DNA from 3 places in the Pseudoduganella sp. R-34 genome. Region 2 is predicted to be linked to each of the others. Evidence: riboswitches for the same ligand, from Rfam matches in the RefSeq annotation. Region 2 holds a riboswitch; each other region holds the start of a gene.
What was found. Region 2 has a riboswitch for cobalamin ahead of ACN9MW_RS10245 (TonB-dependent receptor). Riboswitches for the same ligand answer to the same signal wherever they lie in the genome.
Positions count from the first base shown of each region.

Region 1: linked by a shared signal. The riboswitch ahead of ACN9MW_RS30750 (TonB-dependent receptor domain-containing protein) and the one ahead of ACN9MW_RS10245 (TonB-dependent receptor) in region 2 are both predicted to bind cobalamin.
Region 3: linked by a shared signal. The riboswitch ahead of ACN9MW_RS01565 (TonB-dependent receptor) and the one ahead of ACN9MW_RS10245 (TonB-dependent receptor) in region 2 are both predicted to bind cobalamin.

Region 1 covers NZ_CP184572.1:6,714,520-6,724,811, reverse strand. The annotation lists gene ACN9MW_RS30790 (cobalamin-binding protein) at 1-452, opposite strand, end outside; gene cobD (threonine-phosphate decarboxylase CobD) at 449-1,429, opposite strand; gene ACN9MW_RS30780 (CobD/CbiB family cobalamin biosynthesis protein) at 1,422-2,399, opposite strand; gene cobU (bifunctional adenosylcobinamide kinase/adenosylcobinamide-phosphate guanylyltransferase) at 2,402-2,953, opposite strand; gene ACN9MW_RS30770 (cobyrinate a,c-diamide synthase) at 2,950-4,254, opposite strand; gene cobO (cob(I)yrinic acid a,c-diamide adenosyltransferase) at 4,248-4,850, opposite strand; gene ACN9MW_RS30760 (ABC transporter ATP-binding protein) at 4,847-5,617, opposite strand; gene ACN9MW_RS30755 (FecCD family ABC transporter permease) at 5,619-6,641, opposite strand; gene ACN9MW_RS30750 (TonB-dependent receptor domain-containing protein) at 6,661-8,499, opposite strand; cobalamin riboswitch at 8,569-8,789, opposite strand; gene ACN9MW_RS30745 (histidine phosphatase family protein) at 8,784-9,323, opposite strand; gene ACN9MW_RS30740 (adenosylcobinamide-GDP ribazoletransferase) at 9,314-10,081, opposite strand; gene cobT (nicotinate-nucleotide--dimethylbenzimidazole phosphoribosyltransferase) at 10,088-10,292, opposite strand, start outside.
Region 2 covers NZ_CP184572.1:2,220,799-2,231,090, forward strand. The annotation lists gene ACN9MW_RS10235 (hypothetical protein) at 1-707, opposite strand, end outside; gene ACN9MW_RS10240 (M1 family metallopeptidase) at 704-2,893, opposite strand; cobalamin riboswitch at 2,978-3,173, shown strand; gene ACN9MW_RS10245 (TonB-dependent receptor) at 3,246-5,189, shown strand; gene ACN9MW_RS10250 (thiol:disulfide interchange protein DsbA/DsbL) at 5,306-5,962, shown strand; gene ACN9MW_RS10255 (hypothetical protein) at 5,966-6,277, shown strand; gene ACN9MW_RS10260 (transcriptional regulator, SarA/Rot family) at 6,308-6,805, opposite strand; gene ACN9MW_RS10265 (hypothetical protein) at 7,103-7,417, shown strand; gene ACN9MW_RS10270 (TonB-dependent receptor) at 7,611-10,292, shown strand, end outside.
Region 3 covers NZ_CP184572.1:328,960-339,251, reverse strand. The annotation lists gene ACN9MW_RS01595 (Lrp/AsnC family transcriptional regulator) at 1-217, opposite strand, end outside; gene glmS (glutamine--fructose-6-phosphate transaminase (isomerizing)) at 347-2,176, shown strand; gene ACN9MW_RS01585 (mobile mystery protein B) at 2,245-2,838, opposite strand; gene ACN9MW_RS01580 (mobile mystery protein A) at 2,826-3,275, opposite strand; gene ACN9MW_RS01575 (O-methyltransferase) at 3,632-4,297, opposite strand; gene ACN9MW_RS01570 (TetR family transcriptional regulator) at 4,334-5,056, shown strand; gene ACN9MW_RS01565 (TonB-dependent receptor) at 5,005-7,050, opposite strand; cobalamin riboswitch at 7,125-7,351, opposite strand; gene bluB (5,6-dimethylbenzimidazole synthase) at 7,354-8,007, opposite strand; gene ACN9MW_RS01555 ((2Fe-2S) ferredoxin domain-containing protein) at 8,016-8,348, opposite strand; gene cobJ (precorrin-3B C(17)-methyltransferase) at 8,345-9,346, opposite strand; gene ACN9MW_RS01545 (cobalamin biosynthesis protein) at 9,343-9,747, opposite strand; gene ACN9MW_RS01540 (cobalamin biosynthesis central domain-containing protein) at 9,744-10,292, opposite strand, start outside.

The DNA.
Region 1 (10,292 bases), 2.3 Mb from region 2:
GCCGCGTTGGCGGCGGGCTCGGTGCCAAGCAGCCTGCCCATCTTTTCCAGGTTGTCGGCGATCTGGTCCAGTTTTTTCGGCTCGCTGTGGAACATCGGGATGCCGAGCTGGCGCAGCTGGTCGATCTGGCGCTCGGAGGTGCCGTGGCGCCAGACCACCAGCAGGTCCGGCTTCATCGCCAGCAGGCGCTCCATGTCGACCTGGCGATTGTCGCCGACGCGGGGAATCTGCTTGGCGGCTTCGGGATAGTCGCTGTAGCTGACCGCACCCACGATTTTTTCGGCGCCGCCGGCTGCGAATAGCAGTTCCGTGACGTGCGGCGCCAGTGCGACGACGCGCTGCGCCGGCTTTTGCAGGGTGACCGGCTTGCCGTCATCGTCGTTGACGGTGATGGCGGCGTGCGCCTGCAGTTGGGCGGCGCACAGTGCGGAGATCAGCAGGTAACTTTTCATCGGTTCGTCCATTCGTTCAATGCCAGTTCAAGGCGCTGCCAGCCTGCCTCGTCGGACGGCAGGCCGAGGCGGATGCCGCGCGCCGCTTCGCGGAACAGGCGTACCCAGATGCCGCGGCGCGCCATGTGGTCGTGGAATTCTTCGGCAAGCGGTTCAGGCCACCATTGAAACAGCGAGGTGCCGTTGCTGGCGATGCCGTGGCTGGCCAGCAGCGCGCGCAGCCGGGTGCCGGCAGCGTGCAGCTTTTCCTGCGCGGCGCCCTGCCATGCGCTGTCCTCCAGCGCGGCGCGCGCGACTTGCTGCGCCGGTCCGCTGACTGCCCAGGGGCCGAGCATGTCGGCCAGCGGCGCGAGGATGTCGTCGCGCGCCGCGACGAAGCCGAGGCGCAAGCCTGCCAGGCCGAAGAACTTGCCGACGGAGCGTAGCACGACCAGGCCAGCGGCCTGCGTGGCGTCGGCAAGGCTGTGGGCGCCATCGGTGTCGGCGAAGGCCTCGTCGACGACCAGCCAGCCGCCGCGAGTTGCCAGCGCTTCCGCCCACCGGAGCAGGGTTGCGCGCGGTACGAAGGCGCCGGTAGGGTTGTTCGGGTTGCAGACCACCACAACGTCGGCCGTGGCCACGGCGGCGTCAAGTTCGCTGTAAGGAACTGGGCTGGTGCGGTGGCCATGCTGCGACCAATGATGCAGGTGCTCGGCATAGCTTGGGCTGGCGACCACCACGCGCGATGGCGCGCGCAGGCGGGGCAGGGCCTGGATTGCCGCCTGTGTTCCCGCGACTGCCAGCATGCGCGGTGCGCGGTAGTAGCACTGTGCGGCTTGCAGCAGGGCCGGGTCGTTCTCGGGCAGTCGATGCCAGGCGTCGGAGGCCAAGGCTGGCGCTGGATAGCCGCCCGGATTCAGGCCGGTCGACAAGTCCAGCCAGTCGTTGCGGCCGTAGCGTTGCGCTGCTTCGCGCAGCTTGCCGCCGTGTTCAAGCATGATGTACTCCATAGGCGATGGCGAGCATGACGGCAATCCATAGCCCGCTTGTATTGCGCACCAGGCGCCAGGCGCGCGTAATGTCGGCGGCAGACGCTTCAGCGCCCTCGCCGAGCGGCGGGCGCTGTTCGGCCTGGCCGCCATAGCTTGCTGCCCCGCCCAGTTGCAGGCCGAGCGCGCCGGCTCCAGTAGACATGACCGGCCCCGCGTTGGGACTGCTCCAGGCCGGAGCCTGCTTGCGCCAGCAGGCCAATGCGCGGCGCGTGCTTCCGGCGCCGGGCGCCAGCAGGGCGTAGCTCATGGCGGTCAGGCGCGCCGGCAGATAGTTGAGCGCATCGTCGATGCGGGCCGCGCTGCGGCCGAACAGGTTGAAACGTTCAGTGCGATAGCCCCACATGGCGTCGAGCGTGTTTGCGAGGCGGAACAGCAGGGCGCCGGGCCCGCCGGCGATGGCGAACCAGAACAGGGTGCCGAAGACGGCGTCATTGCCGTTCTCCAGCGTTGATTCGGTGGCGGCCTTGGCGAGTTCGGAAACGGTGGCCTGTTCGGTGTCGCGGCTGACGATGCGGGCGGTCAGGGCGCGGGCGGCCGGCAGGTCCTTGGATTGCAGGGCCCGGCCGATCGGGAGCATGTGGTCGCGCAGGCTGCGCAGGCCAAGGCAGAAGTACAGCAGGGTGGCGTGCAGGGCCGCCTGTGCTGCGGCGGGCAGCGGCTGTGCGAAGGTCCATCCTGCCAGCAGTGTGAGCGGCAGTACGGCGAGTGCCCAGGCAAGTGCGCCGCGCGCGAAACGGGCGATGGGTGCAGCCGGGGCCGCGGCGCGGGGGCGGTTCAGGCGCGCCTCGATTGCGTTGGCCAGGCGGCCGAAGCCGACCAGCGGATGCAGGCGCGAGACTTCGCCGAGGATGGCGTCGAGCAGCACGCCAGCCAGCAGTGCGGCAGCGAATGTGGTCCAGTCCAGGCCAGCCAGCAGCATCAGGCGCCTTTCAGCATCAGCGGCAGGCCCGCCGCGACAAAGACGACCCGGTCGCAGACGGCGGCAACCGACTGGTTCAGGCGGCCGGCTTCGTCGGCATAGCTGCGCGAGACGGCGCCCCAGGGCACGATGCCCATGCCGACTTCATTCGACACCAGCACGACCTCGCCGCGCTCGACCGCCAACTCGCCGAGCAGGGCCGCGCGCTGTTCGTGGAAGCACGCCGGAAGCTCGATCGTGCCGACTTCCGGGTATTGCGTGCCGTCGCTGAACATCAGATTGGACAGCCATAACGTCAGGCAATCGACCAGCACCAGGCGGTGCGCCGCCCGCCATTCGGCCAATGCGGCAGCAAGTGCGACCGGCTCTTCGACGGTGCGCCAGTGTTGGGGCCGCTGCGCGCGATGTTGGGCGATACGGGCCGACATTTCGGCATCGCCCGCTGCGGCTGTGGCAATGTAGACCACCTCCTTGCCGGAAGCCGCCGCAAGCTGCTCGGCGTGGACGCTCTTGCCGGAACGGGCGCCGCCAAAGACCAGTGTGCGTGTCATGCAGCGCTCCGCAAGAATAGGGCCGCCACCGCGGCCGGGTTGGACGGGAAATAGCCGTGAAAGTAGGACGCTTGCAGCGAACCCACGCGGTAAACGGCTTCGCCCGCGGCGCCGCCTGGATGCTTTTGCGTCGTCGCGGCGGCGGGCACCGAGGTCTCCAGGCGCGAGTAATGGAAGGTATGGCCGCGCAGCGAGCCCTGCGCGGTAGGCATCGCTTGCGCTCCCAGGCCGGCAAGGCGGGCCTGCATGGCGACCTTGCCGGGCAACAGGCCGGCCATCGGCCACTCCTTGCCTTCCTTGTCCTGCAGCGAGTCTGCGAGCCCCATCATGCCGCCGCACTCGGCGACGATGGGCAGGCCGTCGGCATGCGCGGCGCGCAGCGATGCCTGCCAGCGCTGTCCGGCGGAGAGCGCTGCGGCGTGCAGTTCGGGATAGCCGCCAGGCAGGTAAACGGCCGTGGCTTCGCGCGGCACCGGCTCGTCGGCCAGCGGCGAAAAGTAGTCGAGCTGCGCGCCGAGCGCTTCCAGCGTCGACAGGTTGGCCGGGTAGAGGAACATGAAGGCCGCGTCGCGTGCGATGGCAATGCGGGAGCCTTCAAGAGGCCGTCCTGGCGCGCCGTTGCCGGCAGCAGCGTCGGCGCCAGCCGCAATGGAAATGATTGGCAAGGCGTCCCAGGCTGCGAGATCGAGCGTCAGCTGGTCCGCCAGCGTGTCGAGCAATGCATCGAGGCCGGCGACTTCGTCCGGCAATACAAGACCCAGATGCCGCTCGGGCAGCGATGCGGCCTGCTTGGGCAGGGTGCCCAGCAGAGGGATGTCGCGCAGGGAGGCCGCGACCATGGCCGCATGTCCAGCGCTGGCGATGCGGTTCGCCACCACGCCAGCCATGGCCACCGGCCCATAATCGCGCAAGCCGTGCACCAACGCCCCGGCTGTTTGCGCCATGGCCCCGGCATCGATCACGGCCAATACCGGCAAGCCGAATTCGCGCGACAGGTCGGCGGCGGAAGGCGTGCCATCGTAAAGGCCCATTACACCTTCGACCAGGATCGCATCGGCCTGCTCCGCCGCCTCGGCCAGCAGGGCGCGGCAGCGTTCAGCGCCCACCATCCACAGGTCGAGCGATTCGACCGGCGAGCCGCAAGCGCGCGCCAGCACCATCGGGTCGATGAAATCCGGTCCGCACTTGAAGACCCGCACGCGGCGCCCGGCGCTCGCCAGCTTGCGCGCCAGCGCTGCCGTGACAGTGGTCTTGCCCTGGCCGGATGCGGCGGCTGCAATGAGGACGGCGCGGGCTACCATTCCGTGCCCGGCTGCGCTGCGATGCCGGCCTTGAACGCGTGCTTGACCACGGTCATTTCAGTGACGGTATCCGCGACGTCGATCAGTTCCTGCGGCGCGGCGCGGCCGGTAACCACCGCATGCTGCATCTCCGGACGATCCAGCAGGTCGGCAATCACGTCGTGCACGTCCAGGTAGCGGTACTTCAGGGCGATGTTCAGTTCATCCAGCACCACCATGCCGTAGGATGGATCGCGCAGGAAGGCGCGCGCCTGCTGCCAGGCCTGCTGCGCCTTTTCAATATCGCGCTCGCGGTTCTGCGTTTCCCAGGTATAGCCTTCGCCCATGGCGTGGAAGCTGCACTCTTCAGGAAAACGGCGCAGGAACTGTTCTTCGCCGGTCGACATGGCGCCCTTGATGAACTGCACCACGCCCACTTTCATGCCGTGCCCCATGGCACGCATCGCCATGCCGAAGCCGCTCGAGCTCTTGCCCTTGCCATTGCCGGTGTTGACGATCAGGACGCCGATGTTCTTGTCGGCTGCCGCGATCTTGGCGTCGATAATGGCCTTCTTGCGCGCCATGCGGTCGCGGTGGCGGTCGTTGATATCGCTCATTGGGGGCTCCCGGGAATGAAGATGGTGCGTTCGCCGTGGCGGACGGTTTCGATTGGATGGTCGAGGTATTCGCTGAGGACAGCGGGCTGCATCACTTCCTCGACCGGGCCCGCCAGCCAGCGCCCGTCGCCCATCAGCAGCAGTGCGTGGGAAGAGACGCTGTGCGCCAGCGTCAGGTCATGGCCAACCATCACCACGGTCTTGCGCTGCTCCCGGCAAAGCCTGGACAGCAGCGACATCACGCTGACCTGGTGCGCAAGGTCCAGCGCGTTGGCCGGTTCGTCGAGCAGCAGCAGCGGCGTATCCTGCGCCAGCATGGCGGCGATGGCCACGCGCTGGCGCTCACCGCCGGACAGCGTGCGCACGTCGCGTGCCGCCAGGTGGTCGACTTCCATTGCGGCCAGGGCGGCAATGGCGGCCTGGTGGTCGTCGCTGTTTTCCCAATACCGGTTGTCGTGGTAGGGATGGCGCGCCGACAGCACGGTTTCGATCACGGAGTACGAGAAGGCATCGCTGCGGGCCTGCGCCAGGAAGGCGCGCTTGAGCGCCAGTTCCTGCAGCGGCCATTCGCCAAGTGCGCGGCGGTCGATACTGACATGGCCGGCTTCCGGCTGGCGCAGTCCGGCCAGGGTGCGCAGCAGGGTGCTCTTGCCGGCGCCGTTGCGGCCGATCACGCTCCAGCATTCGCCGTCGCCGACCTGCCAGTCCAGCCTGTCGACCAGGGTGCGCTTGCCCATGGCAAGGCGTAGTTGATGGGTGCCGATCATCTTATTTCCTCAGCCGGTGCAGTTGGTACAGGAAGACCGGCGTGCCCACCAGCGCAGTGACCACGCCCGCAGGCAGTTGCTGCGGCGCGATGATGGTACGCGCCACAGTATCGGCCAGCACCAGGTAGGCGCCGCCGACCAGCGCGGCGCTTGGCACCAGCAGGCGATGGTCGGGGCCGAAGGCGAACCGGCAAGCGTGCGGCACGATCAGGCCGACGAAGCCGATGCTGCCCGCCGTTGTTACAGCACTGGCGGTCAGCAGGCCGGAACAGAAGAACAGGCCCTTGCGCAGCGCGCTCACGCGGATGCCCAGGGTGGCTGCCGCTTCCGCATGCAGCGCCATCACGTTCAGCGAACGTGCAGCGCGCAGGGCGAACGCCATCCCGCCGGCCAGCACAATCCACGGCAGCCAGCGGATCGGGGAACCGGACAGGTCGCCGATCAGCCAGAAAACCATGGTGCGCAGGCGGCTTTCCGGCGCAATCGACAGCATCAGGGTGACCAGGGCGATGCAGCCCGAAGACAGGATCACCCCGGTCAATAGCAGCAGGGCAGTGCCGCCTTCCGCGGCGGTGCCGCCGCGCAGGTCGCGCCGCGCCAGGAAGTACAGCATCATCGATACCACGACCGCGCCGGCGAAGGAGGCGGCATCCACCATCCACGCCGCGCACATGAACAGTAATGCCGCCAGTGCCCCCACCGATGCGCCGGACGAAATGCCCAGCACATAAGGATCGGCCAGCGGATTGCGCAGCAAGGCCTGCATCATCACGCCGGCCAGCGACAGGGAGGCGCCGGTCACGAAAGCCGTCGCCGCGCGTTCGGCGCGCAGGCCTAGCAGGTGGCCGGGCAATGAGGCAGGCTGCCCGCTGATGAACTCCCGCAGCGCGCCAGGCATGTCGGCCAGCGGAATGCTGACCGAACCGATCATGCCGGCGGCAACCAGGCTGGCCAGCGATAACAGCACCAGCAGGATGATGACGGTGACGGCGCGCATGCGCAGGTTGGCGGAAAGTGGATGCATAGCGGGCAGCTTATCTCATTTATTTGTAGCTGAAGCGCAGGCCAGCATACACGGTGGAACCGGCGGTGGCGTAATTGCGCGCCAGTTCATAGTGTTTGCCGGCCACGTTGTTCCAGCGCAGGGTGGCAGTCCAGGAACGGTCGAATTCCCAGGCCGCATACAGGTTCAGCAAGCCGTAGCCGCCCAGGCGGTTGCGGTTGGCCGTATCGTCGAAACGGTAGCCGGAAAGCTGCCACTCGGCGCCGGTACTCAGGCTGCCCGCAGTATATTCCAGCGCTAGGTTGCCGTGGCGCTTGGCGCGGCGCACCAGCAGCTTGCCGCTGACGTCGTCCTGCGGGTTCTGCAGGTCGGCGCTCGCGGACAGCGTGAAATTGCTGCCCAGCTGCTGGCGTGCCGACAGGGAGATGCCTTCCAGCGTGGCCTGGTTGACGTTGTAGGCGCAGCCAAAGCGGAAGCCGGGCAGCGGACAAGGGGCGATGTTCACCAGCAGGTCGGTCAGCTTGTTGCGGTATGCCACGGCGCCCAGCGCTGTGCCGCCCTGTTCGAAGTGGACGCCTATTTCGCGGTTGCGGCCTTCTTCCGGGCGATTGGCCGGCAGGCCGTAGCCGGGGTAGTACAGCTCATTGAACGTCGGCGCGCGGAAGCTGGTGCCGTAGCTGGCGTTGACGCGCAGGCCCGGCGTGATGCGGTAGCCGTAGCCCAGCGAGCCGGTACTCTTCGAACCATACGGCGAGCTGTCGTCGTTTCGGGCTGCGGCGGCCAGCAGGTGGTCGCCGCGCTTCATGTTGTAGCTGGCGGCCCAGGAAGTGGTGCTGCGCTCACGCACCAGGGCGGCGGTGTTGGATTCGATTTCTTCCTTGCGGTGTTCGGCCAGCAGCTGCAGGCTGTCGGTGCCCAGCGCGATATCGTTCTGCCAACTGAACTGGGTCTGCTTGGTATCGATCTGGCTGGCGGTGGCGGCAAAGCTGCCGGACTTGTCGCGCGATTGCGCGGCTTGCGTCGTCATCTGCCAGGCGTCGCTCAGGCGGTTGCGCGAGTAAAGCGCGGCGGTGTCGAGCTTCTGCGTGCTCCAGGCGCGCACCTTGGTGCCGCTATCGTAATCCGCTTCCTGGTCGCTATGCAGGAACTGCACGCCCAGCTCGTGGCCGGGCGCGACCTGCCAGGCCAGTTGGCCGTTGGCGTGCTTGCGGTCGTAGCCGTCGTCATCGCTGTTGTAGCTGGAGCTGGCCGGCAGTGTGGCGGAGAAGCCGCCGGAGCGTTCCTTGCCCGCGCTGAGGGCATAGTTGAAGGCGCCGGCGCTGCCGGCAATGCCTGCGGTGCCGGATCGGGTGCCGTAAGTGCCTGCCAATACGCCAGCATCGATCGCCGGGCTGCCGTGGCCATTCTTCGTGAAGATCTGCACCACGCCGCCGATGGCATCGGCGCCGTACAGGGTGCTCAACGGGCCGTACACGACTTCGATATGGTCGACGGCGGACAGCGGAATGGCATTCCAGGCGGCCGCGCCGCTGCTGGCGGAGCCGATGCGTACGCCGTCGATCAGGACGATGACCTGGTTGCCGTTGGAGCCGCGCAGGAACACGCTGGCATTGGTGCCCGGTCCGCCGTTGCGGCTCACTTCGATGCCGCGCTGGCGCTGCAGCAGTTCGGTGATGGAGCCGGCGCCGCTGCGCGCGATTTCCTCTGGGCCGATGCTGAGCGTGTCGCTGATGATGTCGCGTGCTGCTTGCGGCGTGCGGGTGGCGGTGATCAGCACGGAATTCAGTACGGCAGCCTGGGTTTGTGCTTCGACGGCAGGTGCGGCAACGGCCAGTGCCAGCGACGCGATGGCCGCTTGCCGGGTAAGGGGAAAGGACATGACAACTTTCGTAACGAGCCGCCGGCCCACGTCCCCGTAAGCCGGCATGAACAGGAACGGGCGCAGGGCGCGTTCCCACCTGGTCTGGCCGGTATCCGGGCTGGCAAGTCTGGCGGCCTGGCCTTCCCATGCTTGCGCACAGTGGCCGGGAGGTCGCTGCCGCACATTGAAGGCGGCACTTGCTTACCGTTGCGGGGGCAGCACACGTTGGCTGTCAGGGACAGCGCCGTGTTTCCCGTTTAACTGCATTCGAGAATTCGATTGCGGGCACCAAAACCCCGCCATTATACGGACTTGGCTGGCCAGGACAAGCGAAGGATCCCGCAATACTTGATGTGGTTTGGCTTGGCGGCCGCCTGCTGCAAGGGCTCACCGGCGGCGATGGCCGCCATCAGGCGCATGGTGCCGGCGTGGCAGACGACAATGGCGTCGTGCTGCAACTCATCGAGGAAGGACTGCACGCGGCGCGCCACCTCGCGCACGGTTTCTCCGCCGCCAGGGCGGTAATCGAGCAGGTCGGCGGCCCAGGCATCGACCTCGGCGCGCGCGACGTCGGGCCAGCTGCGCAGCTCCCAGGCGCCGAAATCCATTTCCACCAGGCGCGGGTCGGACGTGAAGGCGCCCAGCAGGGAGGCCAGGGCCGTGCAGCGCCGCAGGGGGCTGGAGTACAGGCGGTAGCCGCGGGCGAGGGCGCTGGCCAGTTGCGGCGCCAGGGCGGCGTGGCCGGCGGCCAGGGCGTCCGCTGCTGCCGGAATGTCGCTGCTGCCGTAGCACAGGCCGGGCGCGACATCGGGCTGCGGATGGCGGACGAGGATCAGTTCCACATGCAGGCCAGTGCCGCGACGTAGAACACGGCTTCGGTCAATTGCTGGACAGCGCCAAGGCAGTCGCCAGTATAGCCGCCCAGGCGTTGCCGGAACTTGCGCGCCAGCCAGAGCGTCGCCAGCAGCATGCCGGCCAGGCCGGCGCCCAATGCAGCCGGCGGCAGCCAGCCCACGACCAGCGCGCCCGCCGCGGGCAGCGCGGCCGTCAGCGTCGCGATGGCGAACTCGCCGCCGCGCATTTCCTGCGCCAGCGGCTTGGCCTTGCCCTCCGCGCGCGCATACTCCATGCGCCAGATCAGCGAACAGGCCATGAGGCGCGACAGCGGATGGGCCGCCAGCAGGGCACCAAGCACCGCCAGCTTCGGCATGCTGGCCAGCGCCGCCACCTTGGTTGCCAGCATCAGGCCGATGCCGATGGCTCCATACGCGCCGATGCGCGAATCCTTCATGATCTCCAGCACGCGCTCGCGCGTGTGACCGCCGCCCAGGCCATCGCAGCTATCGGCAAAACCGTCCTCGTGGAAGGCTCCGGTGGCATAGATGCCGGCGGCCGTGGAAAGCAGCACGGCAAGCAGCGGCGGCAGCACCAGCGCCGCCGCCGCGTACACTCCGCCCGCAATCGCCGCCACCACCAGTCCCACGGCAGGGAAGTAGCGCGAGGCATGGTGCAGCCAGGCCGGCTCGAAACCGACCCAGCGAGGAATAGGCAGGCGCGTGAAGAATTGCAGTGCGATGAAGAACAGGCGCAACTGCTGCATGGGCGCTTACTCGGACTTCTCGCTGACCTGGGCCGACTCGAAAGTCGCCATCTGGTTCAGGAAGTTGACGGCGGCATGCAGCAGCGGCACGGCCAGCGCGGCGCCTGTGCCTTCGCCCAGGCGCAAACCGAGGTTCAGCAGCGGGCGGCCGCCAAGGAAGTCCAGCATGCGCTTGTGGCCATTCTCGTCGGAGCAATGCGAGAACACGCAG
Region 2 (10,292 bases):
GCCGCCAGCAGCAGGCCGCCCGCAGTCAGCGCCGTGTAGGCGCCCAGCATGGCCGCGGGCCGGCGCAAGAGAAGCTTGACGCCCCACCACCAGGCCTTGACGGCAGACGTGCGGCGGCGGTCGATCGCCAATTGGGCGCGCCCGGCATCGAGCGTCAGGTTGGCCAGCGCCACCAGCAGGGCTGTGACGACCGTGGCTGCCAGCTGCCAGCGTGCCGCATCGGCTTCCAGTACCGCCTTGCCGGCATAGTTCTCGGCAGCTTCCGCCAGCGCACCGCCCAGTGCAAACACCACGCCCAGCGGCACGATCGCCCACAGCAGCATGCGGAACATGCGCGGGTATTCGGCGACCCCGCCTGCGCACAGTTCGCGCAAGGTGGCGGTTTGCTGCGCACGGCCGGCAGTGACGATGGCGCCGGTCAGGAACGGCGACAGAAGCAGGGTCAGGACCAAGGCAGCGATGCCGCCGGCTTGCAGCGAAACGGCGTTGCGCCGCAGTTCGGCGGATATGTCGGTGAAAGCGAGGCCGTCGAGCGCGCGCGCCAGTTCGGGGGCGCGCACCGAGTTGTCCAGCAGCGGCGCCAGGCTATTCCAGATGGGCAGGGCCAGCAGGGCTGTCGGCAGCAGCATGGCGATCAGCCAGATCAGCATCAGGCGCCATTGCAGGGCGGCGCGGCCGGCGTGTTTGAGGTTGGTTGTCAGCTTCATACAGTGGCGATGAAAGAGAGCAGGGTCTGGATGATGGCGGCCAGGTCGACGGTCCAGCGGCGCGACGCGCTGCCGTCCTTCTTCAGGGTGCGGCTGTCATCGAGCTTGCTGACGTCGAGCAGGTGTTTGCCCTCAGGGTCGAGCTGGGCGGATACCGCTTTCACGGGCTTGGTCCACTCGTAGGTATGCCAGCGCTGTTCGCCGCCCCAGAACACGGTCTCCTTGCTGCCATCGGCGAAGGTGACCACCAGTGTTTGCGAGACATCGGCGCCGCGCCGGCGCACGGTGACCCGTGTCAGGTAGGGGAACGGGCCAGTGCCCGGCTTGGCTTCCGGGTTGGCCTTTTCCCATGCATCGCGCAGTTGTTCGACGTGCTGGTCGACCTGCTCTTCGCTCAAGTCGGCAAGCTTGCCGCCCTTCATTTGCCGGCCCGGCAGTGGCAGCACCTCTTCGCTGCTGAAGGAGGAAATGCGGTCATCCACGCGAGTGGTGGCGTAGACCTGCTGCGCGAAGACGGTTTCCACCAGCTGGCGCTGGCCGCTGACTTCTGCCAGCGTCTCACGGAAATCAGCCACGCTTGGGTGGCGGAATTTCCAGCGGCGGTAATACTCCTTGAAGGCGCGCTCCATGGTTTCCTTGCCCAGCTGCGCTTCCAGGTCGTGCATGACCAGGGTGGTGCGCGAATACACCGGGCCAATGCCTTGCAGGCGGGTATAGGCATTCTGGCCCAGCGGATCGGAGGGCTCGTCACGCGGCGTGCCCTGGCGTTCGAACTCGAAGCCCTTGATGGTGGGCGCAAATCCGATCGCGCGCAGGAACGGCGTCGTGAGGTAGGCCTTGCGGCCCGTATCGCGCAGCATGCGCTGGTTCCAGTACTCGTTCAGGCCTTCGTCCAGCATCGGCTCTTCGAACTCGTTGCTGGCGAGGATGCCGTAGAAGTAGCCATGGCCGAATTCGTGAATGGTGACGAAATCCAGCGCCGCCGATGCGAACGTGCCCGGCTTCAGGCCGGCAAAGTTGTCGACAGTGAAGAAGGTGGGGTACTCCATGCCGCCCGCTTCGCTGGCGTTATGCGGAGGAATGACCACAGTCACGGTTTTGTACGGATAGGGGCCGAGGGTCTTCGAGAAGTAGTCCAGCGAATCCTTGGTGGCCTGCAAGGCAGGCGCCGCGTTGGATGCGAATTCCGGCGGATAAAGCACGGTGATCTTCACTTGCGGGCTGCCGGGCCCGGTCCAGGTGCCGGTCAGCGGTGCCGCAGTGCGCTTGTCGGCGGTCCACGCGAAATCGTGCACGTCGCCCTGCACGAAATGGTGGGTCAGCTTGCCGTCCTTTTCCTGCGGGGCGCCCTGCAGTTCGCCGGTGGCTCCCACGGTATATTCCCTGGGGACGGTGAGCTTGACGTCATAGCTGCCAAAGTCCGCGTAATACTCGGATTCCGCGTGGTATTCATGCGCGTTCCAGCGCACCGCGGTGGCGCCCCGTTCGCCCGGCAGTTCCAGCACGGCGATCTTGGGGAACCATTGCGCCACCAGGTGGAAGCTGTCGAAGTAGCCGCTGCGCGCCATCACGCGCGGAAGCTGGTCGAAAAAGGCGATATCGAGCGTGGTGCTGGCGCCCGCTGCGACAGCCTGCGGCAGGTCAAGGCGCACCACGGTCTGGTCGGCCGCCGGGCCGCCGTCGGGATGCACGAAAGTCCACGGCACCTTGGCGCCGCCTTGCTGCACGCTGCGCAATTCCGTGTAGCCCCATTCTCCATCTTTGCTCAGGGCGCTGTTGCGAATGCCGCTGCCGGTTTTGCGCTCCTCGGTGTGGAAGGTGCTGTAGCCGTTCTGGAAGGCATTCAGGTACAGGTGCAGGTAGACGCTGCGCACCGGTTCGGCGCTGCGGTTGCGCCAGGTCAGGCGCTGCTTGCCGTCGATGGTGTGCTTGACCGGGTCCAGGCTGGCTTCGATCTGGTAGTCCACCACGCGGTCGGACAACGTGGCCTCCTGGCCGGTGCGGATGCCGCCCCAGGCGCCGGGAGCGCTGGGCTGCATGACGGCGGCCGCCTTGGCTGGCGCCAGTGCGATGCCGCTACCGGCTTCCGGCACGGTGGCGGACGTCGCGCCACCGGCCCACAGGCTGGCCTGGACCGCGACCCCGCCCAACAGGGCGGCCGCGGCCAAAAGGTGAGTGATGCGCATAAGACTCCATTAGGTTTTTTGCAACACCAAAATATAGCCCGGGTGGCGGCCGATTGCCAAACTTTTATGCCAACTTTAACCGGCGTATAATGGCGGCGCCTTGGTGCCCGCCTCCTGTTCATGGAGGCAGTTAAACGGGAAACGCAATGTGCTGCCCCCGCAACGGTACGCAAGCGCCGTCATTGAGACGGCAGGCCGCGCCAATTAGCCACTGCTGCTGCAGGAAGGTGGCCCGGTCAGTCTTGCCAGCCCGGATACCGGCCAGGGAGGTGGAAGCGCGCCCGCGCAGGGTTCGTCTTCTGTGGATTCCGGCTGCGGGGACGCAGGCGGATACTCTTTCTACTGATTTGCCATGACCTTCATCACTTCGCGCTGCGCCGTTGCCGCAGCGGTTGCCCTGTGCTTTGCCGCAGCGGCCCAAGCCCAATCGAACACCGTTGTCGTTTCCGGTTCCCGCTTCGCCAGCGATCCGTCGCTGCTGCCGATCGGCGCCACCACCATCACCGCGGCCGACATCCGCCGCGCCGGCGTGTCCGACGTCAACCAGGCGATCCGCAAGATCGGCGGCGTGTACGGCCGCCAGAGCCTGACCGGCAGCCCCGACTTCGGCCTCGACCTGCGCGGCTTCGGCACCAACAGCGACCAGAACGTGGTGATTGTGCTGGATGGCGTGCGCCTGAACGAAAACGAGCTGTCCAGCGCAACCCTGTCCACCATTCCGATCGACATGGTGGAGCGCATCGACATCATGCGCGGCGGCGCCAGCGTGCTGTATGGCGAAGGCGCCACCGGCGGCGTGATCCAGATCACCACCAAGCGCCCGCAAGCCGGCGAGCGCAGCGGCAATATGTTCACTGAGCTGGGCCAGTTTGACAGCGGCGAGGTGCGCGCCAGCGTGGCACAGGGCTTCGACGGCTTTGCCTTCGACGCGTCGGCCGGCCACCAGCGCTCCGACAACTACCGCGACAACAATGAATTCAAGCAGTCGCGCCTTGACGGCGGCGTGAAATTCAGCACCGGCGTGGGCAGCTTCTCGCTGCGTGCCGACATCGCGCGACAGGACCAGCGCTTCGCCGGCAGCCTGACGGAAGCGCAATTCAACGCCAATCCGCGCCAGACCCTGACCCCGAACGATTTCGGCAAGCTCGATAGCGACCGATATACCGCCGCCTGGGAGCACATGGTAGGCGCCTTCGACCTGGCTGCGGAGCTGTCGCATCGCAAGAAGGAAGCGGAAGCCACTTATTTCAGTCCATGGGGCGTTTCCAGCTCCGCCTACGACACGAAGCAGACCCAGTTCTCGCCGCGCGTGCGCCACCTTGGCCAGTTCGACGGCATGCTGAATGAACTGGTCGCCGGCTTTGACTTCGGCCGCTGGAACCGCGTCACCACCGCGTCCTTCTCCGCCGCCGACGCCAGCCAGCGCAGCAAGGCTTTCTACCTGCGCGACGAAATGAAGTTCTCCGGCCCGCAGCAATTCCGCCTGGCCGCCGGCGTGCGCCGCGAACTGTTCGACAAGGATTCGATCGATCCAGTGCCATTCACCACCGCCACCTACAGCGTGAAGCAAGCCAACAACGCCTGGGAAGTGCAGGGCAGCATGCTTGCCGCGCCGGGCCTGACAGCGTGGGCCAAGATTGGCCAGAGCTACCGCGTCGCCAACTCCGACGAGAACGGCTTCACTCCGCAGGCCAACAAGCCGCTGGAAACCCAGACTTCGCACGATGCTGAAATCGGCCTTGGTTATGCGCAGGGCGCCGCCAAGCTTGACGCGCGCATTTTCCGCCACAACCTGGACAACGAGATCTATTACGACCCGACCGCAGGCATGTTCGGCGCCAACACCAACCTGGCGCCAACCCAGCGCAAGGGCTTCGAGCTCGATGGCAGCTACCGCTTCGCGCCGGAATGGCAGGTGCAGGGCCACTTCCAGCAGGTGGATGCCGAGTTCCGCTCCGGTCCGAACGCCGGCCGCGAACTGGCGCTGGTGCCGAAGAACATCCTGACCGTGCGCCTGGCCTGGCTGCCGTCCGACGGCCAGAGCGCCGACATCGGCGTGCAGCGCGTCGGCAAACAGCGCTACGGCAGCGATTTCGACAACAGCTGCGACGCCCGCATGCCGGCGTACACCGTGGTCGATGGCCGCTACGCGCGCAAGTTCGGCCAATGGGAACTGGCTGTGACCGCGCTGAACATGTTCGACAAGGAGCATTTCAGCCAAGCCTTCAGCTGCCGCGCAGGCATCTACCCGAACAGTGGCCGTCAACTGAAAGTATCGGCACGCTACGACTTTTAAGCGCTTAAAACAGGCTTAAAAATGCCCCGTTGGCGCCTTTTTGGCCCACGGGGCTGATCACGGCGCGCAAAAAATGGTAATCTCGCGGCGTTTACCATTTACCTGTAAGGATGACCATGCGTTTGCTGCGACTGCTGCTTGCTTCTGCCGCCCTGATGTTCACCGCTGCCGGCGCCTATGCCGCCGAGCCGAAACAAGGCGTTGACTATACGGTTCTCGACACCCCGGTGCGCACCGAAGCCCAGGGTAAAAAGGTCGAGGTGGTCGAGTTCTTCATGTTCACTTGCCCGCACTGCAATGCGCTCGAACCGCGCATGTCGGCCTGGGTCAAGCAGAACGCCGACAAGATCCACTTCCGCCGCATCCACTTTGCCCGCGGTGAAAAAGACGTGCTGGCACGCGCCTACGTCACCCTGGAAACCATGGGCACGCTGGAACCAGCCAGCCAGAAGCTGTTTGACGCCATCCACAAAGAGCACAAGCGCCTGATGCGCGAGGACGACGTGACCGCCGTGGTGGTAAGCGCCGGCGTCGACAAGGCCAAGTACGAAAGCGTCTACAAATCCTTCAGCGTCGAGTCTAAAATGAAGCGCATGGAGACCATCATCGCCCAGTACAAGGTGGACAGTGCGCCAACCCTGGTGATCGATGGCCGTTACGTGACTTCCCCATCAATGGCCGGTCGTCCAGGCCAGCCGGAAGACCAGTCCCAGGCAGCCGCCCTGGCAGTTGCGGACTACCTGGTAGCCAAGGCTGCAGCGACCAAGAAGTAAGACATGGATCAACGTGAAGAAGGCGTGATGCGTGCGTTCCGGGAGTCGGCCCCTGATGAGGCCGGCCTGGTGCAGCGCACCTGGGTCAACCATTTTGCCTGGACGCTGGTGGTCCTGTTGTCCGGGCTGGTGTTCTGGCTCGTGGTGGCCGTGGTGAATGCCGAAAACCAGCGCAATGCGCTGGCCAATATGCAATGCCGCGACCGCGTCTTCAAGGAAGAGATCGACCGCCAGTGCATGCTGAGCGTGCAGTCACGCGAGCACTGGTGGCAGCACCTGGTCTACGCAATGAAGCACACCAAGCCCCAGAAATAAAAAAAATGGGGACGTACCCCATTTTTTTAATCAGGCTGTGACGTCGAGGTTGGCGAGTTGGCGCTTGAAGAGCTGTTCCTGCACGCGGATATCGTCGCCGTTGTAGCCGTCGTAAGCGCGGGTGGTGCGCGACCATACTTCCGGCATCACCTGCTCGATCAGGTTGCGGCCGGCATCGGTGAGGGTAATCATCACGCAGCGGCGGTCGCCCGGGCGGTTGCCGCGGGTGATCAGGCCTTGCGCTTCCAGGTCGTTGCAGACCCTGGTCAGGTTGGCCGGCTTTTCCATGCAGGCTTCGCCCAGGTTGGACGCCGTCGAAGTTTCATTCTCCGACCCATACAGCACCGCCAGCACCATGTAGCTGGCATCGACCAGGTCATACTTGCGCAACACCGAATTCGCCAGGTCCTTCATGCGTTTCTGGACGTGATAGGTCATGCGCAGCAGGCGTACCAGGTCTTCCGGGAATTCCGGGATGCGAGTATGAATATTTTTCAGGCGCTTATTGGTTGCGTCAAAACTACTCATTCTGCAGGCACTCCTGTGCAATTTGTTCAAGCCTGAATTGTACTAGTGTTGACCTAAGGTAAATGCCTTTTTGATCTGTATCAAACCCCAAACGAAAGCTTCGGTGACGCTCGGGTTGCGTCTTTTTTGAAAGTTACATATTGGGAAAACCTTATACTTAAAGGGGAAATTTGGTGCGAGCCGGATACGGCCGAAGATGTTTCAGCTTTATTGCCCATGTAACATAGTGTTGGCAACTTCCAACACTGCGCCGCTTGGCCCCTGTTTTCGTTAGATTATTGGAAACAGGAGGACACCATGTCAGGAACCAGTACCCTCGACCCGGACAATATGCCAGCCCAGCCTGACCGCGAAGTCAGCAAGGGCCATGGCACCGGGGCCCTTGGCCCCAGCGATTCGTCCGATTCCGGCAGCGACCTGCAAGGCGCGCGCCCGCCAGGGCCCGGCGACACTGAACTCGACAGTGATTCCGATGCCCAGGGCACCGGCGAACGCGCCAGCGTCGGCCGCGATACGCCGGCCCCGGATGGCGGCGATATCGATGTCGACCATGTCGAATCGCTGCCCGACGCCAAACGCCAGGAACGCGACGACGTCGAACGCGGCAGCTAAAGGCTGTTGCTACAAGACTACAACCCACCCCGGCAGGGCGGTCGGGAAGAGGCACGAACGTGCTTTCTCCTCTGGGCCGCGCCGCTGCTCGATATCAAAACTGGTATTAAAGTCGGAAAAGATTTAATTGGATTGCATCCCGCTTGATCCCCTACATTCGGTTTTAACAAAAACCAACTCAGGGAGACCGCGAATGCAACACCAGTTAAATTTGAAAACCACCGTCGCCTGCATGCTGGCCACTGGCCTGCTGAGCAGCGCATCGGTCTGGGCGCAGGAAGCCGCCCAGGCCAATCCTGACGTCGTCGCCGAAAAGAAGGAGGCGACTGACAACGCGACCGTGATCGTCACCGGCGTCAAGGCATCGATGATCAAGAGCCTGGCGATCAAGCGCACCAGCGACCAGGTTCTGGAATCGGTCGTTGCCGAAGACATCGGCAAGCTGCCCGATAATAATGTCGTTGAAGCGCTGCAGCGCGTGACAGGGATCCAGGTCACCAACCGTTCCGGCGGCGAAGTCGGCACCTTGTCCATCCGTGGCCTGCCGGACGTGCAAACCACCTGGAACGGCCGCAACATCTTTACCGCGTCGGGCACCCAGGTCGCGCTCCAGGACATTCCTTCGACCCTGGTGCGCCAAATTGACGTCTACAAGACGCGCGACGCCAGCCAGCTGGACACCGGCATTGCAGGCCAGGTTGACGTCAAGTCGCTGCGGCCGTTCGATTTCAAGGGGCCAAAAGCTTCGCTGTCGGTGCGTGAAACCTATCTCGATCCCGCGAAAAAGGCGAACCCGCAGCTCAGCGGCATGTTAAGCAACCGCTGGCAAACCGGCGTCGGCGAAATCGGCGCCCTGGTCAATCTGTCGGTCAACAAGACGAATTACCGCAATGAAAGCGTGACCCCGGGCGCCATGGTGCCGTTCACCAGCCCCAATGCCGGCGAAGTTCCCCCAGGTTACATCCCGTTGCAGCGCATCTTCGATAATAAGATCTGGACGCCAGGCACCCATGCCGGCTTGCCGATGGCCGAGGGTTCAACGCTGGATTTCAACGGCAAAGCTTATCCTTACTACCTCGCGCGTGACGCCGTTTTCCAGAGCGACACCCACGGGGAGCGAAAGCGTCCGGCCGCCAATATCGCCTTGCAGTGGAAACCGAACGCCGATTCGGTCTACACCTTCGAATCGATGTACAACGGTTATCGTGACAAGTCCTTCAACCGCTTGCTGTTCAGCTTTGTTGACTGGTGGGGGGATCTCGGCAGCAACCCTGCGGGGACCATTACGACGTACCCGGGAACCAACGTTATCAAGAGCCGTCAAGTCAATAACGTCTATGGCTTCAACAGCGGCGACTACACCACGTCGGCAACCGATTCTCGCATATATGCCCTGAACGGCAAGTGGGACCTTGGCGATCGCCTGAGGCTGGAAGGCGACCTGTCGTACCAATCCAGCACCTATCACTCGGAATTCACGGCCACCCGGATTGATCGCGTTGCACCGTCGATCAACGTCAACTTCAATGACGGCGGCAACAATACGGCCTTCCACTTCAACAACGATGCCGACCTGACCGACCCGGCCAAGTGGAATGTTGCACAGTTCTACGATAACGCCAACCGCAACAAGGGCAGCGCCGCGACGGCCAACCTGTCGGGCGTCTACGATGCCAACTGGGGTGCGCTGGAGACGATCCAGTTCGGCGTGCGCTTTGACGACCGCAAGGCGTCGGAGGCCAACCGGACGCAATCGGGCAACCTGGGCCGCACGCTCGCCTCGCTGGGCCCGGCGTATTCCTCCACCAACTCGAACTTCGGCACGGACATTTCGGACGTTCCGCGCTCATGGGTGGAGCCGAATGCTTATTACATCCGCGACCACATCGACGACTGGCGCAAGCTCTATAACTCGGTCGATGCCAACTTCCTGACGACAGACAAACTGAGCCTGCAGAAGACGTTCGAGGTCGATGAAAAGACGAACAACCTCTTCCTGATGGGGAATACCCAGAACGAATTGTTCGGCCGTCGCCTGCGCGGCAATTTCGGTGTGCGCTACGTCAAGGTCGATACCGACATGACCTTCTATAAGGTTGATCCCACCACCAAGGCGGTCTCGTCGTCTACTGCCAGCAAGTCGACTAGCAAGGTCCTGCCTAGCATGACCCTGATTTATGACGCATCCAAGGACGTGGTGACGCGCTTCAACTATGGTGAAACCCTGCGCCGCCCGAAGTTCAGTGACCTCAACCCTATCCTGCAGCTCAACGACGATGTTTCGAAGGTGGGTTATGGCTCGGGCAGCGGCGGCAATCCTGACCTGAAACCGACGCACTCCAAGAACTTCGACCTGACGGCCGAGTGGTATTTCCAAAAGGACAGCGCACTCTACGGCACGCTGTTCAAACGCAAGATCGACGGCTTGACCGTAGACTTGCGCCACAAGGTTCACGTCGATCCGGCGAACGACCCATTCCGCAACTCGACCGCGGGCGGCGACCATACGAACGGCTATGACTACGTCATCAACTCGCCGGTCAACGCCTCCAACGGCACGATCAAGGGCGCCGAGCTCGGCTTCATTTACTTCCCGAAGGGGCTGCCGAGCCTGCTGGACGGCCTGGGCGTCCAGGGCAGCTATACGCGACTGACCTCGTCGCAGAACGTGCCTGACGCCAATGATGCCGGCGTCATCGTCTCGCAACTCGAAACGCCGTTCTTCGGCGTGTCCAAGAGCTCCTACAACGCCACCCTGGCGTACGAAAAGGGCCCGGTCAGCGCGCGCTTGTCCTATGTCTGGCGCTCCGGCTTCCTGGACCGCAACGAAGCCGCCTTGTTTGCCAATCCGATTGGTATCTGGCGTCATCCGGAA
Region 3 (10,292 bases), 1.9 Mb from region 2:
GGGAGATTTCCACAACCGCCGTCAGGTGCGCCCCGACCTTATCCGCCGCAACCAGGGCAACCTCCCGTTCTATTACCCCGGAATCGCGCAAATGCTTGACCCGGCGCAAACAGGTAGGCGCGGACACGTGCACGGCAGCAGCCAGTTCAGCGTTGGTTTGAGAGGCATCCTTCTGCAAAGCATTGAGGATGCGACGGTCGATTTCATCAAAGACCATAATTTGAAATAAAATTTCTAGCAAAGTGTCGTGAGAAATATTCTTTCACAGTATGGAAAAATGAGAAAGCAAATTTCTCTGCGCCTGCTCTAGCATGCATTCATTAACTTTTAAAGAATGAGGTCGCGTATGTGCGGTATCGTCGGCGCTGTAGCCCAGCGCAATATCACCCCGATCCTGGTTGAAGGCCTGAAGCGCCTGGAATACCGCGGCTACGACTCCTGCGGCGTCGCCCTGCACCTGGACGGCAAACTGCAGCGCTCCCGCAGCACCTCCCGCGTGGCCGACCTCGAAAAGCAGATCGACGAAGGTGGCCTGAACGGCTTCACCGGCATTGCCCACACGCGTTGGGCCACCCACGGCGCCCCAGCCTCGCACAACGCCCACCCGCACTTCTCGCCAAGCGAGTCGGCCGCCCGCATCGCCCTGGTCCACAACGGCATCATTGAAAACCACGACGAACTGCGCGCCGAACTGACCGCCCTGGGTTACGTCTTCACCAGCCAGACCGACACCGAAGTGATCGCCCACCTGGTCGACCACATGTACAACGGCGACCTGTTCGACACCGTGCAGCACGCCGTCAAGCGCCTGCACGGCGCCTACGCCATCGCCGTGTTCTGCCGCGAAGAGCCGCACCGCGTGGTCGCCGCGCGCCAGGGCTCGCCGCTGATCGTCGGCATCGGCCAGGGTGAAAACTTCGTCGCCTCCGACGCCATGGCGCTGGCCGGCACCACCGACCAGATCATTTACCTGGAAGAAGGCGACGTGGTCGACCTGCAACTGGGCCGCGTCTGGATCGTCGACGTCGACGGCAAACTGGTGCAGCGCGAAGTAAAGACTGTGCACGCCCACACCGGCGCGGCGGAACTGGGTCCATACCGCCACTTCATGCAGAAGGAAATCTTCGAGCAGCCACGCGTGGTCGGCGACACGCTGGAAGGCGTGACCGGCATCATGCCGGAACTGTTCGGCGACGGCGCCTACAAGGTCTTCAAGGAAATCGACCGCGTGCTGATCCTCGCCTGCGGCACCAGCTACTATGCCGGATCGACCGCCAAGTACTGGATCGAATCGATCGCCAAAGTACCGGTCAGCGTGGAGATCGCCTCCGAATACCGTTACCGCGACAGCGTGCCGAATCCTAAGACCCTGGTGGTGACCATCTCCCAGTCCGGCGAAACCGCCGACACCATCGCCGCGCTGAAGCACGCGCGCAGCCTGGGCATGGAGCACACCCTGACCATCTGCAACGTGGCCACCAGCGCCATGGTGCGCGAGTGCAAACTGGCCTACATCACCCGTGCCGGTGTTGAAGTAGGCGTGGCATCGACCAAAGCCTTCACCACCCAGCTCGCCGCCCTGTTCCTGCTGACCCTCAGCCTGGCACAAGTGAATGGCCTGCTGACCGAAGAACAGGAATCTGCACACCTGAAAGCCATGCGCCACCTGCCTTCCGCCATTGCCGCCGTGCTGGCGCTGGAACCGCAGATCATCGCCTGGGCCGAAGAATTCGCGCGCAAGGAAAACGCCCTGTTCCTGGGCCGCGGCATGCACTACCCGATCGCCCTGGAAGGCGCGCTGAAGCTGAAAGAGATTTCGTACATCCACGCGGAAGCTTATCCAGCCGGTGAACTGAAACACGGCCCGCTGGCGCTGGTGACCGACGAAATGCCGGTGGTGACCATCGCCCCGAACGACGCGCTGCTGGAAAAACTGAAATCGAACATGCAGGAAGTGCGCGCCCGCGGCGGCCAGCTCTACGTCTTCGCCGACGTCGATTCGCGCATCACCTCAGGCGACGGCCTGCACGTGATCCGCCTGCCGGAACACTACGGCCAGTTGTCGCCGATCCTGCACGTGGTTGCGCTGCAGCTGCTGGCCTATCACACAGCCCTCGCACGCGGTACCGACGTTGACAAGCCACGTAATCTGGCGAAATCTGTGACTGTCGAATAATCGCCACGACATATTCAGCTCGCCGTGCCGCCTAACCTCATGCCGACCAAATTTGGTCAGCATGAGGATTATGACCTTACGAAATTCAACAAGGGAGCGTAATCGCGCGCGTCAGCCGCTTGTAGTGCAGCGATGTAAGCAGAACGTGTTGCCGATGCGGCGTTCAAGTTGACTTGTCCCCAAGTGAATGGCGCAGCGCCATTCACTTGCAGGAAGACCTCTGTGAGAAGCCGAGCGTGGCGACCGTTCCCGTTCGGAAATGGATGGATCAAGACGAGACGATGATGTAGCCGAGTGGCGATCTCGTCCAGAGGATACGAACTGAACTCGAGCTGAGTTTTCACGTCGCCGAGTAGATTGTGTAGGTCCACTGCAATTCGTGCCGGATCGACACCAATCGATTTCTCAGTGTTGCGAAATGTGCCAGCCCATTTCCATGTTTTGCCAAACATCTGCTTATGCAGTTTTCGTACATAGTCCTCAGAGAGAATGTCGCCGCGATAGCGGTTGTTAAACGCCCAATTTCTCCCCGCTAAGATATTCGATGTTTCCCATTCGTCGAGCTCTCCACGGGTGGTGATGTGTTTAGGGATCAGGCCTGCTACCTCATCCGGATCGTTTGGTGTGGCGCCGGGGGCGTGCGATCCGCCTAGCGGTCCCATAGCTTGCCCCAGCGCCCTCTCATGATTCTTTCCTTTTCTTCGTTCAGCAAGGAATTCTTGAATTTATCCGACGGTTCTTGATTCTCCAGGCTCATCGTGTGAGCAACTTTCGCGATGTTTCTCTTCGCAACGATGGTCGCTTGTTGTTCGACCTTGGTTTGCAACTCTTGACGAGGAACCAAAACATAGCGCAACTCACAATCCAATGCCTCGGCAGCACGATGCAAACTGTCCAATGTGATCGTGCCACCTTTTTCCGACTGTTCCATGGCCACGACCGTGCTTTGCGCAACTCCCATGCGTTCCGCTAGTTGACGGGTGGTCATTCCTACCGTTTTGCGAATTGATTGAATCCAGCCAACAGGTGGGCGCGGAGGAATGTGAACACCTCGCAAGGCCTCGCTTAACTGTCCAAGTTGTAACTTTTTGATGTCCATGCGAGTGTAAAAATATCGATCATGATCGATATTTTAGCTCAAACTTGATCGATTTAAAGCGATCAATAATAAAATAAATTATAGGTTAAACACGATCATTTATGACGCAAAAGATCGATTATGATCAATTTTTTTTCCACGAACCCGAAGCGGGTATTTAGACGACCACGTCGGTGCCCATGTCTTGGCATGCGTTTGCTACGGCATGTCGCTATCCTGTTCGGGGAATAGCTGATCAGAATCAGGGCTGCGGCGACAGCGATCAAATGAAAGCACAAGTCCCTCTGCAATACCGGTCGCCTGAGCCGCTACTTCCCCGGTGCAGCGCTCGATGGAGTGGGCGGACGCTTCGTGACTTAGTTGCGCTTCATCGAAAGTTCAACGTCGCCGGGCAACGGCAAGGACAGGTAGTCGCCGTCCGGCTCGCGCACCACCGACATGTACTCAGGGCAGTAATCTGCATTGTCGGCGATGATCAGCGCGCCGGGACGCAGGCGGTGTTCCACCAGGCGCAGGATGTCGAAGTACAGGCCTTTGGCGCCATCAAGCAGCAGTAGATCGATCTGTTCCGGCAAGCCGGCGCGCAGGGTTTCCAGTGCGTCGCCCTCGCGGATTTCAACCAGGTCAAGCAGGCCGCCTGCCTCAAGATTCTCGCGGGCGCGCTGTGCCTTGGATGGCTCGAACTCCGTGGTGATCAGCAGGCCGCCGCCGTTGTCGCGCAGGGCTGCAGCCAGGTGCAGGGTCGAGATGCCGAACGAGGTGCCGAATTCGACGATCACGTTTGCCTTGGCGTTGCGCGCCAACATGTACAGCAGCAGGCCCGTCTCGCGCGACACCGGGATCGCGGCATCTTTCAGGTCCGCGTAGATTTCGCGATAACCGGTCTTGCTGCTCATGATGCGCACGCGCTCCTCTTCCGGCAGAGCGGCGAAGGCGGCGATGGCGGGCACACGCGTGCTTTTGGCTTCGTCAAACAGGCGGTTCAGCAGGGGCGCGACAGGTGCGGATGTCAGGGTAATCATGGGGGTATTCCTTTCTTGTGTAAGAGCAGGAATAATATGAAGAATCCTTCACATTTCATATTCGCGTTCCCAGGACCCGCCATGACCGATAGCAAAAACGCCCGAGTTTCCTCGCGAAGAAGGCCAAAACAGGCCCGCTCCAATGACCTCGTCAGCGCAATTCTGCAGGCAGCTATTCAGGTTTTGGCGAAAGAAGGCGCCCGCCGCTTCACCACAACGCGCGTGGCGGAGCGAGCGGGGGTGAGCGTGGGCTCGATCTACCAGTACTTCCCCAACAAGGCTTCGATCCTGTTCCGCCTGCAAAGCGACGAGTGGCAGCAAACGTCGGCCATGCTGTCGGAAATCCTGCAGGATGCAGCAAAGCCGCCGCTGGAGCGCTTGCGTAAGCTGGTGCATGCCTTTGTGCGCTCGGAATGTGAAGAAGCGGCGGTGCGCACCGCGCTTAACGATGCAGCGCCGCTTTACCGCGACGCGCCGGAGGCCATCGAAACCAAAGCCTCCGGCGACCGGATGTTCCGGACCTTTATCGACCAGGTGCTGCCCAATGCCACCAATGCGGAGCGTACCTTGGCAAGCGACCTGGTGATGGATACTCTCAGCGCCGTCGGCCAGCAGTTTTCCCAGGAACCCCGTACCGATAAGGAGATCAAGGCTTACGCTGGCGGCCTGGCCGATATGCTGTGCGCATATCTGGCCGGGCTGGCGGATCAGAACACGGCGCGCAAAGTCAAACGCACCGTGCGCGGTTCGCCGGGGTGACAGTGGATGTCGGACACGCCTTCTGCCGGTTCGCCCGCGAGGCGTGAGGCGTAGTAGTAGTCGACATCACTCGCCTTGCGGTCAAACAGGTTGAACACGTCGGCCGTCAGCTGCCAGCGGCGGTCGAAGCGATAGCTGGTGCGCAAGTAGGCGATAGCCGTGCTGGACGAGCGAACGCTGTTGTCCTCCATCAGCGGCCGCGGACCGAAATAGCGCAGCTGGAACGCGCCGGACCATGGGCCGATGTCGTTCAGCGTTGCGCCAAACGAAGCCACCTTCTCGACAGCGCCCGGCACACGGTCGCCGGCGGCGTCGAACTCGGTGTAGCGCGCACGCGAATAGGCCAGGTCGAAGTCCAGCAGCAGGTGCTTGGTCGCGGCGTAGTGATTGTTCCACTCGACGCCGGAACGCTTGCTGGCTCGGCTCGGCGCCGTGTCGCCGGCATCGCCGGAAAATACCAGTTCGGACCCGGAACGCAGGCGCCACAGTGCGACCGAGCTTTGCAGGCCGGTCACGAACTCGCTGCGGGCGCCGACTTCCGCACCGCGCGTTTTCACCAGCGGCGTGACAGGATCGACAGGCTCGCGTTCGCGTGGCGACAGGCGTGCCGTGGTACCGCGCGCATCGTTGCTGTGGAAGCCTTCTCCGTAGTTCACAAAGAACTCCGTCTTGCTCCAGGGCCCGAGCACAAGGGAGATCTTGGGTGATGCAATGTGATCGTTCACCTTCCCGCTGTTCTCCGCGATAGAGCTGCCGACATTGAAGCGGTAGCTGTCGTAGCGGACGCCGGCAATGGAGCGCAGCCAGTCCGTCCACTGCACTGTGTTCTGGAACCATGCGGCCATGCTCGCTTCGGTAACACGCGATTCGGCGATCGGGTGCCGCACCTGCTGCTGCGTCGTTGCGTACAGCCCGACTGGCGCAATGCGGTCGAAGCGCCCCTGCACGCCGATGTTGTTCTCCATCGAGCGTTGGCCGAGTTGACCGAACCAGGTTTGGGTCAGGTCGAAACCCGTCATCTTGCGGCGTTCCGTCTGCAGCACCTGGTCGCCGTTGACCGGATCGTCGAGGAAATAGGTGACGTCGTTGTACAGCGAGAGATCGTTGCGTACCAGATAGGCGTGCGCCTCCGTCAGCGTGTCGCCCGCGCGCTTGCGCCACTCGGCGGAAAGGCTGTAGCGCGCGGTGCGGCCGCCGTCGCTCGGATCGGCCGCACCGAATTCATCCAGCCGTCCGTCCTGTACCGCGCGCAGCGGGATCTGGCTGGTCGCGTGCCAGCCGGCCTTGTACGCCATGCCGGTAATGCTGAAACGCTCCGCGCTGTTGCCCGAACTGTATCGCAGCACACCCGTCGATTTGTGGAACGCTTCCGGCATCTGCCAAGGGCCGTCGTTGTGGCCGAAATCGAGTGCATACAGCAGGTTGCCGTTGCCAACCTCGGTGGAATTCGCCACTACGCCGCGGCGATAGTTATCCGCGCCGACGGTCAGCGATGCAAAATTTTCGTTCAGCTTATCAGACAGGCCCATATGCGCGGCGCCGGCCGATGCAAAATCGCCTTCGTCTGCGTAATAGGGGCCTTTGCGGTAGCGGATGCGGCCAACCAGTTCTGGAATCAGGAAATTCAGGTCCGTATAGCCCTGGCCGTGGCCGTGCGTGCGCATATTGACCGGCATGCCGTCGACGAAGGTGGCGAAGTCGGTACCGTGGTCCAGGTTGAAGCCGCGCAGGTAGTACTGGTTCGCCTTGCCGTCGCCGCTGTGCTGGGTGACGATCATGCCCGGCACGAATTCAAGGATCTCGCCGGGCCGCAATGCAGGCCGGTTGGCGATCAGTGCCGAAGTGATGGTTCCCTCGCTGGCAGCGTCGGAAGTGCGAATGCCATTGTCATAGTGATGGCCAACGACGTACACCCTGGCTGGTGTCTCTTGCTCTTGTGCCTGCGCGACAGCGCACAAGGCCCCCGCGACCATGGGGATCAGTTTCTTTTTCATTATGGATGTTTGAATCGGCAATCCCGCCCACCTCCCCGTGAGCGCGACCGAACAGCGCGCGCATCGTCGCCGATGCGTGCACCACCTGTCTGGCCGGTATCCGGGCTGGCAAGGCAAACCGTCTTGCCTTCCCATGCTTGCGCACAGTGGCTTGTGTAGACGGCCTTCGTTGGAGAACGATGCTTGCTTACCGTTGCGGGGGCAGCACACCCTGGCCTGCCGGCTGAACCAGCACGGCCATGTGTTTCCCGTTTAACTGCACGCTTGAACGCGCGCGAGGCACCAAACGGCGGCGATTATACGCTATGCACTGTTGTTATCCTGCCACCTGTCGGTATAAACCAGGTCGGCCAGCTTGCCGCGCATGGCCCATCCCTCGAGTTCCAGCATCGGTTTGGGGTAAAAGCCTGCGACGTGACCCAGGCAGATAATGGCGACCGGCTTGCCGCCATCGGGGATGCCCAGCAAGGCTGCCAGCTTGAGCGGATCGAACAGCGACACCCAACCCATGCCAAGGCCTTCCGCGCGGGCGGCCAGCCACATGTTCTGGATAGCGCAGGCGACCGAGGCCAGGTCCATTTCGGGCAAGGTGCGGCGGCCGAAGATGTGCTTTTCGCGATGGTCCATCAGGGCTGCCACCAGCACTTCGCCGCAGTCACGGATGCCTTCGACCTTCAGCCGCATGAACTCTTCGTTGCGGTCGCCGAGAGCGGCCCCGGTGGCCTGGCGTTCCTCGTCGACCAGCCGATACATCTGCTCGCGCAGCTCGGGGCTCTGGATGCGGATGAAGCGCCAGGGCTGCATCAGGCCGACGCTGGGCGCCTGGTGCGCAGCTGCCAACAAGCGCATGAGGAGGTCTTCATCGATTGCGCCAGGTACGAAGTGGCGTACGTCACGCCGTTCGGCAATTACACGATAAACGGCATCAATCGCTGCCTGGTCAAAACTGCTTTGCACTTCTACTCTCACTGTTGATGGAACACGATTTCCTCAACGGCCTGTCCATTGCATAGGTGTTGGTCGATGATGCGGTCCATGTTCTCGGGAGTGACATTGTAGTACCAGGTGCCGTCCGGCTGGACGCAGGCGATCGGGCCGCCCTTGCAGGCCGCGAAGCAGCTTACCCTGCTGCGCTTCACGCGCAGTTCGCCTTCGTTCAAGCCGGCTGCCTTGAATTTGTCGCCCAGGCTGTCGAACAGGGCCTGCGACTGGCCGTCGGCAGTGCAGCGCGGGCCGGTGCAAATCAGCAGGTGGCGGTGGTAGCTGCTGATCTTTGGTTTTACCGGGGTGTCGCTCATGCTTCGCTCCCTTCCGCTTCGGTGCTGGTCTCGGCTTCCCACGGCTCGTCGAGCGTGGAGCGGATATAGTCGGCGGGCAGTCGGTACTGCGCTGCCAGTTCTTCAATGCTGGCACCGGCTTCGTGTTCGGCGCGCAGCGTATCGAGCCATCCCAGCAGGCCTGTCGACAGGGAACGGCCTGCACGCTCACCTTCGCGCGTCGCGCCACCCTCTTGCATGTCGTACTTGTTGGCGTAGCCGCGCGGCGTTACCATCAGGCCGTTGCGCACGAAGGTGTTGCTGTTGCCAATCAGGACAGTGCTGAGCATGCCAATGTCGGCGTCGGCCATGCTGTCGAGGGTGGTGAAGACAATATTTTCGCGGCGGCGGTAGGCGCTCTTGACGATGGCAACTGGTGTGTCGGCACGGCGGTGGCGCAGGAACAGTCGCTGCGCTTCGACGATCTGGCGTGTGCGGCGGCCGCTTTTCGGGTTGTACAGCGCCACAACGAAGTCCGCCATCGCCACCGCATCCAGGCGGCGGGCAATGGTCGGCCAGGGCGTCAGCAGGTCGGACAGCGAAATCGCGCAGAAGTCGTGGGTCAGCGGTGCGCCGACCAGGGCCGCGCAGCTGTTCAGGGCCGATGCGCCGGGGATGATCTCCACTTGCACCGGGTCTTCCGGGGTCCAGCCGGACTGGAACAGCACTTCGTAGGTCGGACCGGCCATGCCGTACACGCCGGCGTCGCCGGACGAAATCAGGGCCACTTTCTTGCCGGCGCGCGCGGCTTCGAGTGCGCTGACGGCGCGGTCCAGCTCTTCCGTCATCGATTTGCGGATGATTTCCTTGCCTTCAATGAGGTCGGCCACCAGCTTGATGTAGGTGACGTAGCCAATTACCACATCGGCTTCGGCGATGGCGTCGCGGGCGCGCTGTGTCATGTGGTCCACGCTGCCGGGGCCTATCCCCACCAGCATGATCTTTCCCGCGACGGCGGGCTGTTCGAGTTGTGCGTTCATGGATTCTTCCTTGCGATTGAGACGGTGACATTGCGGTTGTCCACGCCTCGGAGTTTGAATTTTTCGACCACCAGGGCGGTCATTGGCGTGCCTGGGCCGGCGGCCAGCAGGGCGGCAGCCTCGCTTACCGATGGCGTGCCGGTGTAGCGGCGCACGGTTTCTGAAGGATTCGGTACCGGAACGGCCGCCAATTCTTCCGGTGCGTAGAAGTGCAGCGGCCAGCCATTTTCTTCGGCGAAAGCGAGCAAAGCTTCTTCATCGCGTTTCAGCGTGATGCTTGCGGCGGCGCTTACCTGCCCGGGTTGGGCTCCGGCCTCGCGCAGCGCTGCATGCACGGCCTCACGCACCGTTTGCAGCATGGCGCCACGGTCGCAACCAAGGCCGATCGTGAAAGTGCTCACGCTGCGCCGTCCAGAGGCGGGCGATACACCACCAGTCGTTCGTGGAGGGCATTCCAGCGTTCTTCCGACACCTCGGCATGGGTTACCCACAGCAGCGCGGTGTAGCGCTCCAGCAGTACGTCGTCGAAGTGCTTGAAGAAGTGAATGTTGTCCGGCAGCGGCGTCGGCCTGGTCCACCAATTCGGGCTGCCGGCTTCCTGTACGAAGGCGATCGGTTCGCCGTTCACGACGTGCGCAGAAACGCGCGTGATGTTGATCTTGGGCGCTTCCACTCGCCAGCCAAGGTGGCGGCCAAGGATATCGACCGGAATGGTGCGGCCCACGTCCGACGCGGTGGTCAGCACAGGCACTGCGCCCAGCAAGTCGGCTACGCGTTCGCTCCATTCGTTGGCACCACCGACGTGGCCGGACAGGACCGGAATCACGAACTGGCCGGCGTCGTCCACCACAATCACGCCGGGGTCTTCGTCCTTGCTGCGCAGGTGGGGGGCGATCAGGCGCACCACGGCGCCAAGCGACACGAAGAACACGATCTGGTCGTAGCC